One region of the Gluconobacter sp. GP1 genome, then DNA from elsewhere that is predicted to be linked to it. Evidence: predicted binding sites of a transcription regulator. Region 1 holds the regulator's gene; each other region holds the start of a gene.
What was found. Region 1 encodes LexA, which represses DNA repair genes until DNA is damaged. Its sites were predicted from a motif close to TGTTCTANNTANGTTC; they were not measured.
Positions count from the first base shown of each region.

Region 2: R5H23_RS12550 (S24 family peptidase) is a predicted target of LexA. The motif match lies at 3,308-3,323, and genes of this name have one in related genera.
Region 3: R5H23_RS04600 (S24 family peptidase) is a predicted target of LexA. The motif match lies at 1,527-1,542, and genes of this name have one in related genera.

Region 1 is NZ_JASGXC010000001.1:424,046-429,668, forward strand. Features, by position in the region: gene eno (phosphopyruvate hydratase) at 1-1,242, shown strand, start outside; gene R5H23_RS02095 (septum formation initiator family protein) at 1,390-1,719, shown strand; gene rpmG (50S ribosomal protein L33) at 1,834-2,001, opposite strand; gene lexA (transcriptional repressor LexA) at 2,309-3,034, shown strand; gene R5H23_RS02110 (hypothetical protein) at 3,087-3,695, opposite strand; gene pgsA (CDP-diacylglycerol--glycerol-3-phosphate 3-phosphatidyltransferase) at 3,797-4,399, opposite strand; gene uvrC (excinuclease ABC subunit UvrC) at 4,509-5,623, opposite strand, start outside.
Region 2 is NZ_JASGXC010000005.1:3,569-9,191, reverse strand. Features, by position in the region: gene R5H23_RS12560 (hypothetical protein) at 1-194, opposite strand, end outside; gene R5H23_RS12555 (hypothetical protein) at 670-2,460, opposite strand; gene R5H23_RS12550 (S24 family peptidase) at 3,344-3,721, shown strand; gene R5H23_RS12545 (DUF4113 domain-containing protein) at 3,721-4,980, shown strand; gene R5H23_RS12540 (ATP-binding protein) at 5,290-5,623, shown strand, end outside.
Region 3 is NZ_JASGXC010000002.1:330-5,952, reverse strand. Features, by position in the region: gene R5H23_RS04610 (aldehyde dehydrogenase family protein) at 1-54, opposite strand, end outside; gene R5H23_RS04605 (TetR/AcrR family transcriptional regulator) at 533-1,186, shown strand; gene R5H23_RS04600 (S24 family peptidase) at 1,563-1,940, shown strand; gene R5H23_RS04595 (DUF4113 domain-containing protein) at 1,940-3,199, shown strand; gene R5H23_RS04590 (hypothetical protein) at 3,287-3,982, shown strand; gene R5H23_RS04585 (hypothetical protein) at 4,187-4,417, opposite strand; gene R5H23_RS04580 (hypothetical protein) at 4,414-4,701, opposite strand; gene R5H23_RS04575 (hypothetical protein) at 4,834-4,998, opposite strand; partial or broken gene R5H23_RS04570 (hypothetical protein) at 5,261-5,623, opposite strand, start outside.

The sequences.
Region 1 (5,623 bases):
GACAGCCGTGGTAACCCAACCGTTGAGGTTGAGGTTGAGCTGTCGTCTGGTGCCCGCGGTCGCGCCGCAGTTCCTTCCGGTGCTTCCACTGGCGCCCACGAAGCCGTTGAGCTGCGTGACGGGGACAAGTCCCGTTACAACGGCAAAGGTGTTCTGAAGGCCTGTGGTTTTGTCGAAGACGAAATCCTTGAAGTGCTGCAGGGTGCCGAATCCGAAGATCAGATCGCAATCGACAATGCGATGATCGAGCTGGATGGCACACCGAACAAGTCCCGCATTGGTGCGAATGCAATTCTCGGCGTTTCTCTCGCGGTTGCCAAGGCGACGGCCGAAGAGCTGGAACTTCCCCTCTATCGCTACGTCGGTGGCGTTTTCGCGCACACGCTTCCGGTTCCCATGATGAACATCGTGAATGGTGGCGAACACGCGGATAACCCGATCGACATTCAGGAGTTCATGATCCAGCCGGTTGGTGCGCCGACCTTGGCTGATGCCGTGCGCATGGGGTCTGAAATCTTCGCCGCCCTCAAGAAGGGTCTGTCTGCTGCTGGTCACAACACCAATGTTGGTGATGAGGGCGGGTTTGCTCCGGGTCTGAAGTCTGCCGATGAAGCTCTGAGCTTCATTACGAAGTCTGTTGAGGCTGCCGGGTATCGTCCGGGCGATGACGTGACGTTTGCCCTCGATTGCGCAGCGACCGAGTTCTACAGCAACGGCCGTTACAACCTGAAGGGTGAAGGTAAGGAGTTCGACTCTTCAGGCATGATCTCCTACCTCGAAGATCTCGCCAAGAAGTATCCGATTGTCTCCATTGAAGATGGTCTGGCTGAGGATGACTGGGAAGGCTGGGCTGAGCTGACGTCCCGTCTGGGTGATCGTCTCCAGCTTGTTGGTGATGATCTGTTCGTGACCAATCCTGAGCGTCTTCGTCGCGGCATCAAGGCCAAGACAGCGAACTCCCTGCTCGTGAAGGTCAATCAGATTGGCACACTGACGGAGACGCTGGAAGCAGTCGAAACAGCGCACAAGGCTGGCTACACCTGCGTTATGAGCCATCGTTCTGGTGAGACTGAAGACGCCGTCATTGCAGATCTTGCTGTTGCTACGAACTGTGGTCAGATCAAGACGGGTTCCCTCTCCCGCTCTGACCGTACGGCTAAGTACAATCAGCTGATCCGTATTGAGCAGCAACTCGGAAGCGCAGCCCGTTATGCGGGTAGCAGCATTCTGAAGTCCGCCTGATCAACAAACGCCGGCCTCCATTCAGGAGGCCGGTTTTATATGCGCGCTAAAATAATCTACTGTCTTGAACAACAGTGATTGTTTCGCAGCCTCTCTCTGAGCTAGATTGATGGGAAGTTTTCAAGCCAAGGGAGCCTGTTACCCCGCGTGAGACCCGTCAGACTTATCAAGCGTGCCATCCGCGCGGTTGCTCCCCCTGTGCTCTTTCTGTCCCTAACTGCTTATTTCGGGTGGAACGCCCTTCACGGCGCTCATGGTATCCGTGCCTATCAGGATCAGCTTGTGCTTCAGCAGCAGGCAATCCAGGCGCAGCAGGATGCCAAGGATGAACAGGCGGTGTGGCACCGTCGCGTGCTGGCTCTGAAAGAGAAAGCTCTTGATGCTGACATTCTGGATGAACGTTCCCGTGCCATGCTCAATCTGACGCGTAACGGTGATATCGTTATCCCCTACGGTCCGCACGACAAACTATTTTAAGAGCCGTTCTCGGCTCTTTTTTTATGTTCAGAAAAGTCTATTCGTCAGAAATTGAGCTAATAAAAAAGGCGACCCAAAGGCCGCCTTTTTTAACGTCGTATGATCCGCGAGATCTTACTTGATCTTGGCTTCGCGGAAGGTCACGTGCTTGCGGGCAACCGGGTCATACTTACGGACTTCCATCTTGCCCGTAGCAGAACGTGCGTTCTTCTTCGTGACGTAGAAGTAGCCGGTGTCAGCCGACGAGACGAGACGGATCTGAATAACGTTGCTTTTTCCCATGATACCCTCGGGCTTGCGCCGTCCTGATGCCGCTCGCAAGTGCCAAAGCAGCAGGTTGATCTAGTTCGGCGCAACATGCTGATTTGTATGTCCTAGGTCAAGGCTTTCTGAAGAAAATCCAGGGATAAGGTGCATTTTTCCGCAAAAACCGGGGTTTTTAGCCAGATAAAAGCTTTGTTGATGCCTGGTAGATGTTCTTGCAGGTGGACGAACAGGAACCTATAAGGAACAAAAGAGCGTCGCATAAGTTTATGCAGTGTCTCAATCTTCAGATTTTGCCTCCACCGAGGCGCATGGGAGCGCCTGTATGCTGACGCGTAAGCAGCACCAGCTTTTGCTATACATTGACGAACATCTTCGGCGGACGGGCTATTCCCCTTCCTTCGATGAAATGAAGGACGCCCTCGAACTTCGTTCCAAATCAGGAATTCATCGCCTCATTTCCGCCCTTGAAGAGCGCGGCTTTCTGCGACGGCATCACCATCGTGCAAGAGCGCTTGAAGTTCTTCGTTTGCCGCATATGGGGCTTGAGGCCCTGGTTGTAGATGCCGTGGCTAATCCGGCGCCTTTCGTCCCCACAGTTGTTGAGGGTGGTCGTCAGGATCTTCCTGGGACATTTTCCGAGGCGCCTCGCTCTCCCGTTGAAAACACAAGCGTTCAGCTTCCACTGTACGGACGTATTGCTGCCGGCCTCCCTATTGAGGCCTTGCAGGATGATAGCGCACAGATTCAGGTACCATCGTCCCTGCTCGGCACTGGAGAGCATTATGCTCTCACGGTTGCGGGTGATTCCATGATTGAAGCTGGCATTTTGGACGGTGATGTTGCCATCATCCGTCGCGGCGAAGTGGCGGATAATGGTCAGATCGTTGTTGCGCTGATTGATGATCAGGAAGTGACGCTCAAGAAGCTGCGCCGTCGTGGTTCTACGATTGCTCTGGAAGCCGCTAATCGGGAATACGAGACACGTATTCTGCCGGCTGCGCGTGTGCGCATCCAGGGACGGCTGGTCGCCCTTTTCAGGCAGTACTAAGAAAACTGCCTTGCTGGTTTAATTCTCCTGCAAGGCAGATAACTTCTGATGATTATTTATTAGGAACTGACGGCACGCCGCGCACAACGCGGACTTTGCCATCCGGAGCAATAAGCGTGCTCGTTCCATCCCCATTCGGGATGATGATGGTTTTGTCAGGGTTTTTGTTCAGGAAACGACCAGCATTATCCGGAACGCTAGTGGGAAGCGTCGGGACAAAGTGACTGCGATCTTCTGACACACCACGCATCGCATCGATTTTTTCACCGACGGACATGGTGTCGCCTGGCTTCATTTGAGGGCCAGAGACGCCGAGAGCACCGGTACCAGCAATGCCACCGCCCATGAAATTCTTGTCGAGCGTTGCACCGCCAAAATACGTAGCCGGATCGCCAAGAGATTTATTAAAGACGCTGTCAGGGTTCACAACATCTTTGAGGGTTGGCAGAGGCTGAGGTGAACCGGGCCACATGTTCCCGCCTTCTGGCAGGATTGGTGTAGCTGCTACGAATTCACCGCGTGCCCTGCGAAGGTTTTCACTATCGCCATGGGGAGCATTAGGGTTGCTTCCCGACCACAGCGCGGTGTCATTGAAAAACTTGCCCATGCCCGCACAGCCGCTCAGGGCCAGAGGTAATGCCAGTAGAGCGGCCTTACGCATTGTGTACTCCCATAAGGTCGATCCCTGAACTTTACCTGTCATCGATTAAAAGCGCCAGATGACGAGCTGATAACTGCAATAATAATCACAGATAGTCCAGATCAGGAGACGATCTTTGAGGACTTGCGAGGCTCAGAGGCCATCATTCTGGAAAGTCCGGCGGTGAGATAGCCCCACCCACTTAGAACTGTTGGAATAACTGAAACCCAGAGAAGAATACCGCCGATTAGTGTGGCCGGCAGGAATGAAAGATGAAGCGTAGCCGCAGCTTTGTCTCCGCCAATCAGGAAGCCGATCGCAACCATCTGAATTCCGGTCTTCCATTTTGCAAGGCGGGTGGATGGAAGGGTTGCGCGTTGGGAGGCCATGTATTCACGCAAGCCACTGACCAGAATCTCGCGCAGCATGATGATGATGGCAGCATAGAGCGAATACACTGGAAGTGTGGTCAGGCCAGCGAGTGCGAGCAACAACGCACCGACAAGAAGCTTGTCGGCAATCGGATCCATCATCCGACCCAGTTCGGATAGCATTTGCCATTTCCGTGCCAGAGCACCATCCAAATAGTCCGTAATGCAGGCAGCCGTGTACACAACGCAGGCTGCGACGTTACCGAGTGCGGAATGCAGCGCCAGCAGGGCAACCAGAACAGGAATGGCCGCAATACGGAGCAGAGTCAGGACGTTTGGCAGATCAGTCAGCATCACGAAGCAGTCTAGAACAGTTTATCCGTCTCCGGTATGCGCCAATCCGCTCTGAATGTGTGTATTTTTTATGCCAAGCCAGCGTTCAGGGCGTGACCTCACGGAATTGTCAGCTCTGTGTCCGAAGCCATTCGGGATGAAAGTGCCCGTAGATGGCTCTGGCGGTTCCAGAGCTGATTCCGGGTGCAGTTTCAAGCTCTTCGAGACTGGCCTGTCGCACGGTCTTGGCTGACCCGAAGTGATTCAGAAGCGCCTTTTTGCGGGCACCTCCGATTCCCGGAACATCATCCAGTTCAGATTTCCGAAGTCCTTTGGAGCGCCCTGCCCTGTGTGTCGTAATGGCGAAACGGTGGGCTTCGTCTCTCAGGCGTTGAAGATAATAGAGAACCGGATCACGAGGTGGAAGCTGGAACGGTGGCTGTGTTTCAGTGAAAAACCATTCGCGTCCAGCATCACGATCCGGGCCCTTGGCGATTGCCACAATGGGAATTCCCGTAACGCCAAGGTCTGCCAATACGTTGCGCACTGCGTTGAACTGACCCAGGCCGCCATCAATTAGCAGCAGATCTGGCCAGTCTTCAGGTCGTTCTCCATCTTCCCTGTTTTTTCCGAAGCGGCGTTCCATGACTTCCCGCATCATGCCGAAATCATCACCGGGAGTGACTGGGCCCTTGATGGCGTATTTTCTATAGGAGCGCTTTTCAAAACCTTCCGGCCCGCCCACAACCATGACGCCATAAGGTGCCTGACCCATGATGTGTGAATTATCGTAGGTTTCGATCCGCTGGGGTGTTTCAGCGAGGCTGAAAACCTTCGCGACGCCCTCTAGAAGTTTGCGCTGTCCGGTATTCTCCGCGAGCTTTCGCTCCAGTGCTTCACGCGCGTTCAGGGTCGCATGGTCTACGACACTTTTCTTTTCGCCGCGTTGAGGGCAGACAACCTCGACTTTCTGCTCCCTCTTGATGCTGAGGGCTTCTTCGACGAGCTTCTGTTCTGAGATCTCCTGATTCACCAGGATGACAGGCGGTGGAGGCTTGTTGTCATAGAACTGAATGAGGAAGGCGGAGAGCACGTCAGCCAGGGTCTCTTCCTCCGCGTGCACGGGATAGAAGGCACGGTTGCCGTTATTGCGGCTTCCACGGATGAAAAAGACCTGAATGCAGGTTTGCCCTGCGGCCTGCCAGATTGCCACGATGTCGGCGTCGTGAATGGAGGCAGGATTGA
Region 2 (5,623 bases), on a different contig from region 1:
GAAGCGATTGACCAAAAAGAGCGGGTGATGTCTTTGTAGAATGCTTTTGCTTCAATTCTCACTCTGGGCGAACCATGCAATCCATCTTTGACACCTTGCTCAGTTTCATTCTGATGCTGCTGGGCTTTATTGTCGCGGCCGTAGCTTTTGTGGAAGTCGCTGCGCGTGCCGTATTGAGTAGCATCGGGATACATGGGCAGTTTCAGACGGTTCTTCTTCTTTGTCTGTTATGCGCTCTAATTGTTGTGGCATTTCGTATTTTTGGACGCTTATTAGCGGTGCTTCTGACCGCTGCCTTTGTCGTGTATCTGTTGCACGCGTTGTTAGGTGTTCCTCATAATATTCCCGTCAGGGAAAACTCCTCGGAGAAGGCTATTACTCTGTAAGTATATGTTTTCCGTTATGGGAATAAATTTTTTACTATAAATGTATTTATCTCATTTTCTGAAAATATTTCTCTACAAAGGTGCGGTTGTTTTTCTTTGGTGATGGATTCTTATCTGAATTTATTTTTAAAAAATGGCGGTTTGGGGCGTACCACTTGCAAGAAATTGCTGAGCATTGAGCCATAATCCTTGAAGAATGTGGTATCTCCCCGTCGCTAGGGGGCGCTTCCAAAGCATAGCCGAGGCCAGGGGCGGAAGTCTGGAGCGTTATTTCCCGTAGCCGCTAAGGTGCCAAGGGCGCACCAAGGAGGATGGGAACCCATTTCCCCTGGGAATAGATCACTGGCTGTGCACTGCCCCCGGCACAGTCTGAACATAGGGCCATGCCGCCCTCCACGCCTTTCACCTTCGAAAGAAGTATTGATTTTGTATAAGGCTGCATGAACAACAGGCCGCCATATGTAGTGGCGGCTGTTGCATCCCCAATTGAGATATTATGGGTGATAGGATCTGCGTTGACATATGCGAGACGGGCATAGGATGCGGGTGCAGTTTTTGTTGCGGGCACTGAGCTTCCCAGAACAAGGGATTTGGCTTGCAGTGTTGTTTTTACCGTGGCTAAGCCATTGATATAAAATGCGCCATTGGGAGGCGTTACCGACGTCATCGCTTCATTTGTAGTACTGCTGAGGTTCACTGTTGTCGGAGAACCCACAGAAGCATTGTAAATATTGTTATTGCCGTTCCAGCCACCAAAAATACTGATCGCACCAGATTGCCAGCAGTTATTATTAGATATTGTAGTCTGGGATACTGTATCTGCCGGGGTGGTGATAATCATGCAGGTGCCATGCCAGATGCCAGACGTCTGATTTCCAGTCACAATTGAACCGTCTGACACGTATAATTGGTAGACAGGTGTTGTCTGGGTTGGTTGTCCACCCAGAGAATTCGCACCATTGTCCGTAATCACGGAATATACGCTCGAAGCCGTCGCGCTACCGATTGAGTAGCCGATAAAAGACCGGTTAGCTGCGGCCTGCAGGTTATTTCGTGAGACGATATTTAAGCCGCCCTGAATCCAGATACCGCCATATTTCACATTCAGGCCGTTATCTACAATCTCCATACCTTCGGATCCAGTATGATCTGCTGGAGCCATGTACACCCCGTACCCGAATGTCAGGAACCTGTTTCGAGAAACGAAGATGCCTTGGACATGATCGTGAATACGCACGGCGACCGACCCCTGCGTATAAACGCCTTGAACGCTGTTATCGTAGACATCAGAGTCAGATGAGTACTGGTCTGCGCCAGTTGTTCCTACTGCTTTCGCCACGCCCGTGAACTCGGTGAAAGCCCGAGAAAACGAGCCGTAGTTTCTATAGATACTGAAATGGCCGACATTCTGTCCGTAGAATAAGGACCCTGCTCCCGCAGACACAACAGAAGCATTTGGGTAACGTGGGTCTTTGTTAGGAACCGACATGCCGTGAATGCTGGACTGGAAATATCCAAAAAATTCTTTCGCGTTCTGGACGGTCACGAATTTTGCTTTTCCGGCCGTATCAAAAAATACGCCATCATGAATGTTGAAGCCGGACATCTTGGGAACATTTGATCCATCGAAGACCAGAAAATCTGATCCGGTCGTCGTCACAACGCCTCCGCTGTTGAAATTAATATCAACAATATTGCCTGATCCGGTTGAAATGCGGATTGGTGCGTTATTGACGCAAAGCCGACCCGCCGGGAACGTCAGTGAATTGCCGGTGGCCATAACATAGGCAAAAGCGGTCGAGAGCGCGACATGATCATCAATGGCGGCGTTACATTTGGCGCCGAAATCCAGAGGGCTGAGAATGCGTCCCAGATGATCGGCAAGTGTATGCGCTGTCGGAGCTCCGATCGCTCGTGCCACGGAAGTGGTGACGTCAAGACCTGAGGCTGAACCGCCCTGAATGCTGGGATTTCGCATCCGCCCGTTGACGGCATCAGACCTGACAGGATCTTCCGGATTTCCAGCTGGAGTATAAGATCGCCAGCTTGGCACGGCACTCACGGGATCGGCCACTGCATGCCTCGTGTAAGGCAGTAATAAGACGGCGATGAAAACTGTCCTCACGAGTTTCATGTCACAGGCTCTCCTCATGCCTCAATCGCTATTTTATAATGCAGGCTGATGTCACGTTTGATCGTCATAGTAGGCCAAACACATGTTTGTAACGTACTCGCACTTTTTGGGTCATTACATGTGGAGGGTCGGTCCCTTCACACAAGCATTTGCGTCAAAGTGGGTGTGTTTGAGATACGGTGCCGATACTAACCGGTCATCTGAGGTTAGTGGCACCGTGTGGTAAATTTGGCCTTAGGCCGCGGAAATTTCCAAGGTGAGTGGACAAGCGGCGTACTGAAAAAACTGGCGTCTTCAAAATCATTAGAGGTGAAGGAATGCGGACAATTTCTAACCGGCCCCATCTTAATGGCTTTCCGAAGTGATTCGATGCGAATGGAAAGTAAAAACCTAATAGTGACTAAAAGTTTGGCGATATTTTATCACTGTTTCAGAGATTTTTAGTGTGTAAATTCCTCTGAATAGGGGGGGTATGCAAAAATTATTAAATAAAAAATTTATTGGAAAATACGAAAATTATCGTGACTGTAAAGCGTAGGGAAAATGTAAAATATTACTCGGGAGTGGAGAAAGAGGGGCTTTGTGTGGTGTCCGCGAGAGGAATAGATTTCTCTAATAAAATCATAGTCTTGCGTTTTAATACAGCTCTAATGTCACCATATAAAATCAATGACTTAGAGGGAAATTGTAAAACAATGATCCTCTCAGTCTAAGGCGTTCCGCGTAACTTGCTGAAATTCCTAGCAAACAAAATTTCATTTCAGAATTCATTTGACGTGGCCCTTTTTGTTCTCTTTCTGTTCTCGATGAGCAGGAGGAGAACATGGCGTATCAAGGCGACCGCACCACGGGTTTTGCATCACCCGCAGCTGACAATATCGAGGGCACCATCGACCTGATGACGGCCGTTTTGGATCTGCGTCAGCCAAGCCGCTATCCCGTCCGCGTCGAAGGTGATGCCCTGGTCGGAAGAGGAATCAAGCATGGCGATATTCTTGTGGTCGATTCTGCCCTAGCCCCACGGGCGGGTGTCGTCGTAATCGCCAGCGTCGGAGATGAGTTGCGCGTTTGCGAGCTGACACAGCGTCCCGATGGATGGTGGCTTCGCCCATCAGGAGCTACTAAACCTGTCCAGGTCGATGATGACACCGACGTCTCAATCTGGGCTGTAGCGACCGGCTTGGTTCGCACACACGTCTGATGCGTGTCTTTGGTCTTATTGATGGCAATTCATTCTATTGCTCGTGCCAGCGTGCTTTCGAGCCGCGCCTGAAGCGCAAGCCAGTCGTGGTTCTTAGTAATAATGACGGCTGCGCCATAGCCAGAACACGCGAAGCTAAAATCCTTGGGATCAAGATGGGCGATCCCTGGCACTTCGCCCGCAAACGCCCTGAAGCTCGACCGGTCGTCTGGTACTCGTCCAATTATGCCCTTTATGCCGACATGTCCCGCCGGATGTACGAGGTTCTTCAGGCGCGCGTTCCTGCTGTAGAGCCCTATTCGATCGATGAAATGTTCCTCGATCTGACAAGCCTGCCAGGTGACTTGTATCAGCGCTGTAAGGATATCAGGGAAGCTGTCTGGCAAGAGGCAAAAATTCCCACCTGCGTCGGGTGGGGACCAACAAAGACGATCGCCAAGCTGGCGAATGGTTTGGCCAAGGATCACGCGCGCTTGGAAGGGCTATGTGACCTAACAGATCCGCATATCCGGGCGGAATGGTACGCTGTCACCAGCATTGAAGAGGTCTGGGGGATTGGAAGGCAAACCGTAAAGAAACTGCAGTCGATAGGCGTCGAGACAGTGTCAGACTTTGTGTCACTGGACCCAAAATCAATCCGGAATCTGCTGACTGTCGTAGGGGCTCGCGTCCAGGCGGAACTGCGTGGACAGTCGTGCCTTGCGCTTTCGGATGTTTCGTCCAGTCGGAAAAGTATTGCCTCGACACGGACCTTTGGCCGCATGCTGACAGAATGGTCCGAGATCCGTGAATCCGTTGCTCATTACGCGGCCAGAGCGGCAGAAAAGCTTCGCGCCGAACATCTGGAGTCCGCTCACCTATCTGTTCTAATCCAAACCAATCCTCATAATGGCGACCCTTGGTACGCTAAGCATGTCGGTGCGGCGATTGAGCCTACGTCTGACACTCGGGATCTGATCCGACATGCCACGGAGCTTGCAGAAGCTGTTTGGCTTCCAACCTATCGCTATTTCAAAGCAGGCGTGATCCTGACTGACCTTAGACCGGCCGGTCAGCAATCTCAGCTTTTTTCAATACGAGAGCCGAAAGTCTCATCCGCTGCTATGGCTGCGATGGATGCGATCAATGCGCGATTTGGGGCGGGCATCATCCGCCCGTCTTCCACGGGACTGGGTCAGACTTGGCGTCCCAGGACATCATTGCTTTCTGCTCGCTACACAACCCGTCTCAGTGAAATTGTAAATGTGCGAAGTTGGTAGGTTTATAATGTCCGGTTCCTTCTCATGTCGGTCATTTAGCGCGTCGATTTGTTTTGCTAATCGTGGACATGAGACGTTGCTCTCTCCGTAACCCATTCGGGTTGAGAGCGGGATGCCTCCTGACGTGAGTGATATCTTGCCTCATAACAGGCATTCTAATCAGGTTCTGTGCCGCGTGCGTTCTGATCGTCTACGATATGTGGGCGTGGAAGCACGTTTCTGCGGCTCTCATTTCGGTCAGCAGCCTTGAAATTAGAAGATACCTGTTTGACTCAATGTTACGTTCATGACGTCACATGGGAGAATCGCTTGCGTATCAAACAGGTAGAAATCATCGGCCATCCGGGGATCGGTGATGTTGTCGTATCGTTCACGGATCCAGCAGGATCTAGCTACCCACTTATCGTGCTTGCTGGCGGCAACGGCATAGGCAAAACTGCGATTTTGGATGCAATCCAAAAGACTTTCGAGAGCGATGGAAATGCTCAGATCGGACGGGTCAGCTTGACGCTGGAAATTGAGCCGACGGATCTCGCGCGGTTTGTCGGGCCTACAAATGGCGCAATCTCGCCCGCCTCACCGGTAGTCAGCGCCAGCCTAAACTTCGACAATAGCATACCCAACCCTTGGCCTTATACCAATC
Region 3 (5,623 bases), on a different contig from region 1:
CCCAAAGTCACGAGCCACTCCGGATGGAGCCAGTTTCTGTGCCATCTTGTTCATTGACGGCTTCTCCCTGTCTTTTTTGACGAGCGCTCAATGACGCATCGTCGTTTCAGATTGTCCCGTGAGCAGACGGTCAGCGCACCAGGATTGTTTAACGGTAAAGATACTGTCGAACCGCCTGCCGTAAGCGGTGCGCTGGAAAGGGATTTAACTCTTACCCAGGCATTGGTTTGAAAATATTACTCTCCACAAGAAAGCCGCCCCTTCGAAAATGTTTCCGAAAAAACCGCTACCGCGGAATATTTTTCTCAATCCTGCCCCCTGGTTTCGCCCCTCCACAATGGAGAGATCAAAGCGCCTTTCGCACCATCTGGTTACTTTGGTAGCGCAGAATGGAAAATCTCATAAATCACGTTATAGTGATAAGTAAATCTCTTTTATATGTTATTTTTTATGTGATGTTTTGACGTCTGCGCGTTTCCGGCCATAAAGCGGGAACTTCAGGCCCGGCTCCAGCAAAAAGCGAGATTTCCCGTTGAGTGCACAGTCCCCAGACACACAGTCGCCCCGCCCTCGAATCCGCGACGCAGAAGCTACAAAAAGCCGGATTCTAGAGGCCGCAAAAAAAGAGTTTGCAAAAAACGGCCTTGAAGGGGCCCGCGTCGACGCAATCGCGCTGGAAGCCAATGCCAATAAGCGCATGATTTATCACTACTTTGAAAGTAAAGAGAAACTCTTCCAGACAGTTCTGGAAAATGCCTATTTCGATATTCGCGAATCTGAGAAAAAGCTGGATCTGGATAGTTTAGATCCTAGAGAAGCCCTTGAACGACTCGTCCGTTTTACCTGGAACTATTACATCCGGAACCCTGAATTCATTTCACTGGTGAATAGCGAGAATCTAGCACAGGCCCGGCATTTAAAGTCTTCAGAAACCGTCAAGATTGTCAGCAGGCGCTTCGTCGGACTCGTGGACACGATTTTAAAGCGCGGTGTGGCGCAGGGACTTTTCCGAGAGGGCGTTGACCCGGTCCAGCTCAATATCACTATAGCAGCCGTCAGCTACTACTACTTCACCAACCAGTATACAGGATCGATCATTTTTGAACGGGAACTGATGTCCGAGGCTGCTCAGGCAGAGCGCATTCGCTTTAACATCGAGACGATTTTGAGAATTGTTTCTCTGTGAGCCTTAGCCCCAAAATTCACGGAGCGAGAAAACGCGTTTTCTGGGCCAGTTAAGCCTAAGAATTTTAATTAAGCATCATATTTCAAGAAGAAAAGACTGGTGCTGCTGGACAGGATTGAACTGTCGACCTCTCCCTTACCAAAAATGTGCTCCATAGGAAAAACAGCCATTTTCTGAGGGAGCTACAGTCCAAAAATCTCGGTTTAGTCGATGCATGACGATAGTTTCCTGTGCCAATGGCACAGAAAGCTATGTCCGCTTTAGCATGATGACTTTCTAAGCATTTGAAATCTTTGCATTAGATAAAAACGTTTCAAATTTCATTTGACGTAGCCTCCTTTGTTCTCTTTCTGTTCTCACCAAGCAGGAGGAGAACATGGCGTATCAAGGCGACCGCACGACGGGTTTCGCATCACCGGCAGCTGACAACATCGAGGGTACCATCGACTTGATGGCCGCCGTCCTAGATCTGCGTCAGCCAAGCCGTTATCCCGTTCGCGTCGAAGGTGATGCCTTGGTCGGACGCGGCATCAAGCACGGCGATATTCTGGTGGTCGATTCTGCCCTGGCCCCAAGGGCCGGTGTCGTCGTGATAGCCAGCGTTGGGGATGATCTGCGCGTCTGCGAGCTGACACAGCGTCCCGACGGTTGGTGGCTTCGCCCGGCAGGTGCCAAAAAACCTCTTCAGGTGGATGATGACACTGACGTCTCAATCTGGGCCGTAGCGACCGGCCTAGTCCGCACAGACGTCTGATGCCTGTCTTTGGCCTGATTGACGGCAATTCGTTCTACTGTTCCTGCCAGCGTGCTTTTGAGCCACGCCTGAAGCGCAAGCCGGTCGTGGTTCTCAGTAATAATGACGGCTGCGCTATAGCCAGAACACGCGAAGCGAAAAGCCTTGGGATCAAGATGGGCGATCCCTGGCACTTCGCCCACAAACGGCCTGAAGCTCGACCGGTCGTCTGGTATTCGTCCAATTATGCCCTTTATGCCGACATGTCCCGCCGGATGTATGAGGTTCTTCAGGCACGCGTTCCTGCTGTCGAGCCATATTCGATCGATGAGATGTTCCTCGATTTAACAAGCCTGCCAGGTGACTTGTATCAGCGCTGCAAGGATATCAGGGAGGCTGTCTGGCAAGAGGCGAAAATTCCGACCTGCGTCGGGTGGGGACCAACAAAGACGATCGCCAAGCTGGCGAACGGGTTAGCCAAGGATCATGCGCGTCTCGACGGACTGTGCGATCTAACAGACCCGCTTGTCCGGACCGAATGGTACGCTGTCACCAGCATCGAGGAGGTCTGGGGAATTGGACGGCAAACTGTGAAGAAATTGCAGGCCATGGGTGTTGAGACGGTGGCAGACTTTGTGTCACTGGATCCGAAAACAATTCGCAGCGTACTGACCGTCGTCGGGGCTCGTGTCCAGGCCGAGCTGCGAGGCCAGTCCTGTCTTGCGCTTGCAGATGTGTCGCCTACCCGCAAGAGCATTGCCTCAACACGGACCTTTGGACGCCTTCTGACAGAATGGTCCGATATCCGTGAAGCTGTTGCACACTACGCAGCCAGGGCTGCAGAGAAGCTACGCGCCGAGCATCTTGAAGCTGCTCATCTGTCCGTTCTTATCCAAACGAATCCTCATAATGGTGATCCCTGGTACGCCAAGCATGTTGGTGCAGGGATTGACCCCACGGCTGACACCCGGGATCTGATCCGACATGCCACCCAGCTTGCAGAAGCTATCTGGCTTCCATCATATCGCTATTTCAAAGCAGGAGTGATCCTGACAGACCTTAGACCAGCCGGACAGCAGTCTCAGTTTTTTTTAACGCGAGATCCAAAAGTCTCATCTGCCGCTATGGCTGCCATGGATGCAATCAATGCGCGGTTCGGGGCTGGGATGATCCGTTCGTCTTCCACGGGGCTGAGTCGAACTTGGCGTCCAAGAGCATCACTGCTGTCCGGTCGTTACACGACTCATCTTTGTGAAATTGTGCAGGCAAGGAGCTGGTGACAGTGTATCAATAAAAAGTAACTACCTAATATATAGGAAATGATAGAAGTGTAATAAGTTATTTTCGAAATAAGGGATTTTTAAAATATGAGTTGGTCTACTATCCAAACTCTCTCTGGATGGGGAGGGGCAATCTTAATTTTCTATGCAGTTGCCTCAAACTTTTTTGAAGATTTTTGGCGTTCGAAAAAAGCAAATAGAATTACAAAAAAATCTAATCCATTATCGGAGACCGCTTCTGTAACGGATCGGGTTGGAGATAAAAATGTTAAATCTCGATATTATTATTTACATACTTATCTGCCTCTAATTTTTTCACTTTGTTTTGCAGTATTGAGTCAGGTGGCATCTCAATATGTAGGGGACGAACAAGAACATAGATTTACGAACATCGAGACCAAAGAGGCAGGTAGATCACTAACAACTAAAGCGCAGGAAGATTTATATTCAAGAGTAATATCGATTAGTTCCAATCCGCAAAAAGTTATTTTTATGATTTCTTCTTGTCCTGATTGCTACCAATTTGCAGAATCTATAGCCTCCCCCTTAAGAAAGGCGGGATGGGAAATAGTTTTTTATCCAGCAGTTAGGATGAATAGAAAAATATTTTCCCATGGCATTTCGTTTATGGCAAGATCTGATAATGCTATTCTTGAAGCTATTTGTTCGTCATTATTGATGTATGGATTTGACAATTTGGAGGGTGAGGCAGGTGAACCTGTAGATAATGGTGACATACAAATTTTTATTTATCCTGATCCAGTAAAAAATCCTACGAAATAAAGAGTTTTTATTTTATGCATTCTCGTACTTGGTCGCGAAGCCCAATGTAGTCTCCGATCCAGTGTATGGTCTGAGCGTGTGGATTTGCATGAAGCTCGTTAGCCAACGCCGTTTGATCGTCTTTAGAATAATGCACTATTGTAGGGCACGGTACATAGTGGGCGGGGGTACAGCCGGCGACTGTCAGAGTAAGTGCGATCCACTTCATGCGTTACCTCTGTTTAATCTCGCTAAGACATCGCTCTCAGTTGCTGGCTTATCCGTTTCAGCCTGGGCCATAGCGGAGGCCCGATTGAGAGCAGCTTGCGCATCTTTCACGTCATGGTCAGCCGTATCGGCTTTCTGCGACTTACCTCCGGCTCGATAGAGCCCGAGGGCCGACGCCACGCCCACAAGGAGCATGACGCCAACAATCGCCAGATTGGCGGTACTCACTGGGCAGGCTGGTTGAGGTCAGCAGCTTCGGCTGCAGAAGCCTGCACGACCGGACCGGCTGCTAGAACGCGCTCCAGTTCCGTAGCCCCTTCCAGCGTCTTGGTCAGAGCAGCATCGAGCGCGTTCACATCCACATGCCCAGCTAGACGGGAAATGCTAGCTGCCAGAACGCCCTGAAGCACAAGGCCGCCGACGCTGATGCCTTGCTGGACCGCAGGGGTGTCAGCCTTGCCCAGAGCCTGATTCACAAGACCTTCAAGGGCCGTCACAGAGTTAAAAGCCATACGTGTTTCTTCCATAAAAAAAGCCGCCTCGATGGGCGGCATTGCATCCGACGGTCTGACAGCTGGGGGGCTGCCTCCTTCGGAGATCTGAGGAATGAGAATGATCGATCCAAGACCAGCTGACGGGGCCAGTCAGGTCGGCGCTTTGGGCTTGCCCTTGCTGTCGAGGATCTGGACCCCACTGTCCACGCCAGCCTTTTTTAGAAGCGGCGCTTCAGCCCGTGTCGTCAGAACGGCCGTCATGCCGATCTTATAAATCGCAGATGCGTATTTCTGCTCAAACGCCAGAATGCTCATGATCTGGTAAAGGCGTGTCCACCTCGAACCGGGATCCGGCGGTGGAATTCTGGAGCGGAGGTATCCGCAGACATTCAAGAGGATTGATATGCTCACCAAGATCAGACCGACGCAAAAAAGATAAGCCGGAGGAACAAACCTCAGCAATGAAGCAAGATCCACAACGGTGTCTCCACATATGGAAAAACCGCCCCTCTGGGACGGCTTTTGATAAGACCGATGAAAATTTAAGATGCTCGCAGAGCGGGGCTGCCAGTGGCGACTATGGCGCCAAAGGCGTACCCAGGAGGACAGGAACCCATTGCCCCCCAGAGTAGATCACTGGCTGCGCATTCCCCCCGGCACAGTCTGAACACAGAGCCATGCCACCCTCCGCCCCCTTCACCTTCGATAGAAGCGTCGATTTTGTATAAGCCTGCATAAGCAACTGGCCGCCGTATGTGTTAGCGGCTGTTGCATCGCCGATCAGGATATTATGGGTCGCCGGATCAGAGTTGAAATATGCAAGATTGGTGTAGGATGCAGGGGCATCTGCTGTTGCCGGAACCGACGTTCCGAGGACAAGAGAGCTAGCCTGTAATGTCGTTTTTACGACAGCTAGACCATTGATATAAAAGACGCCCTT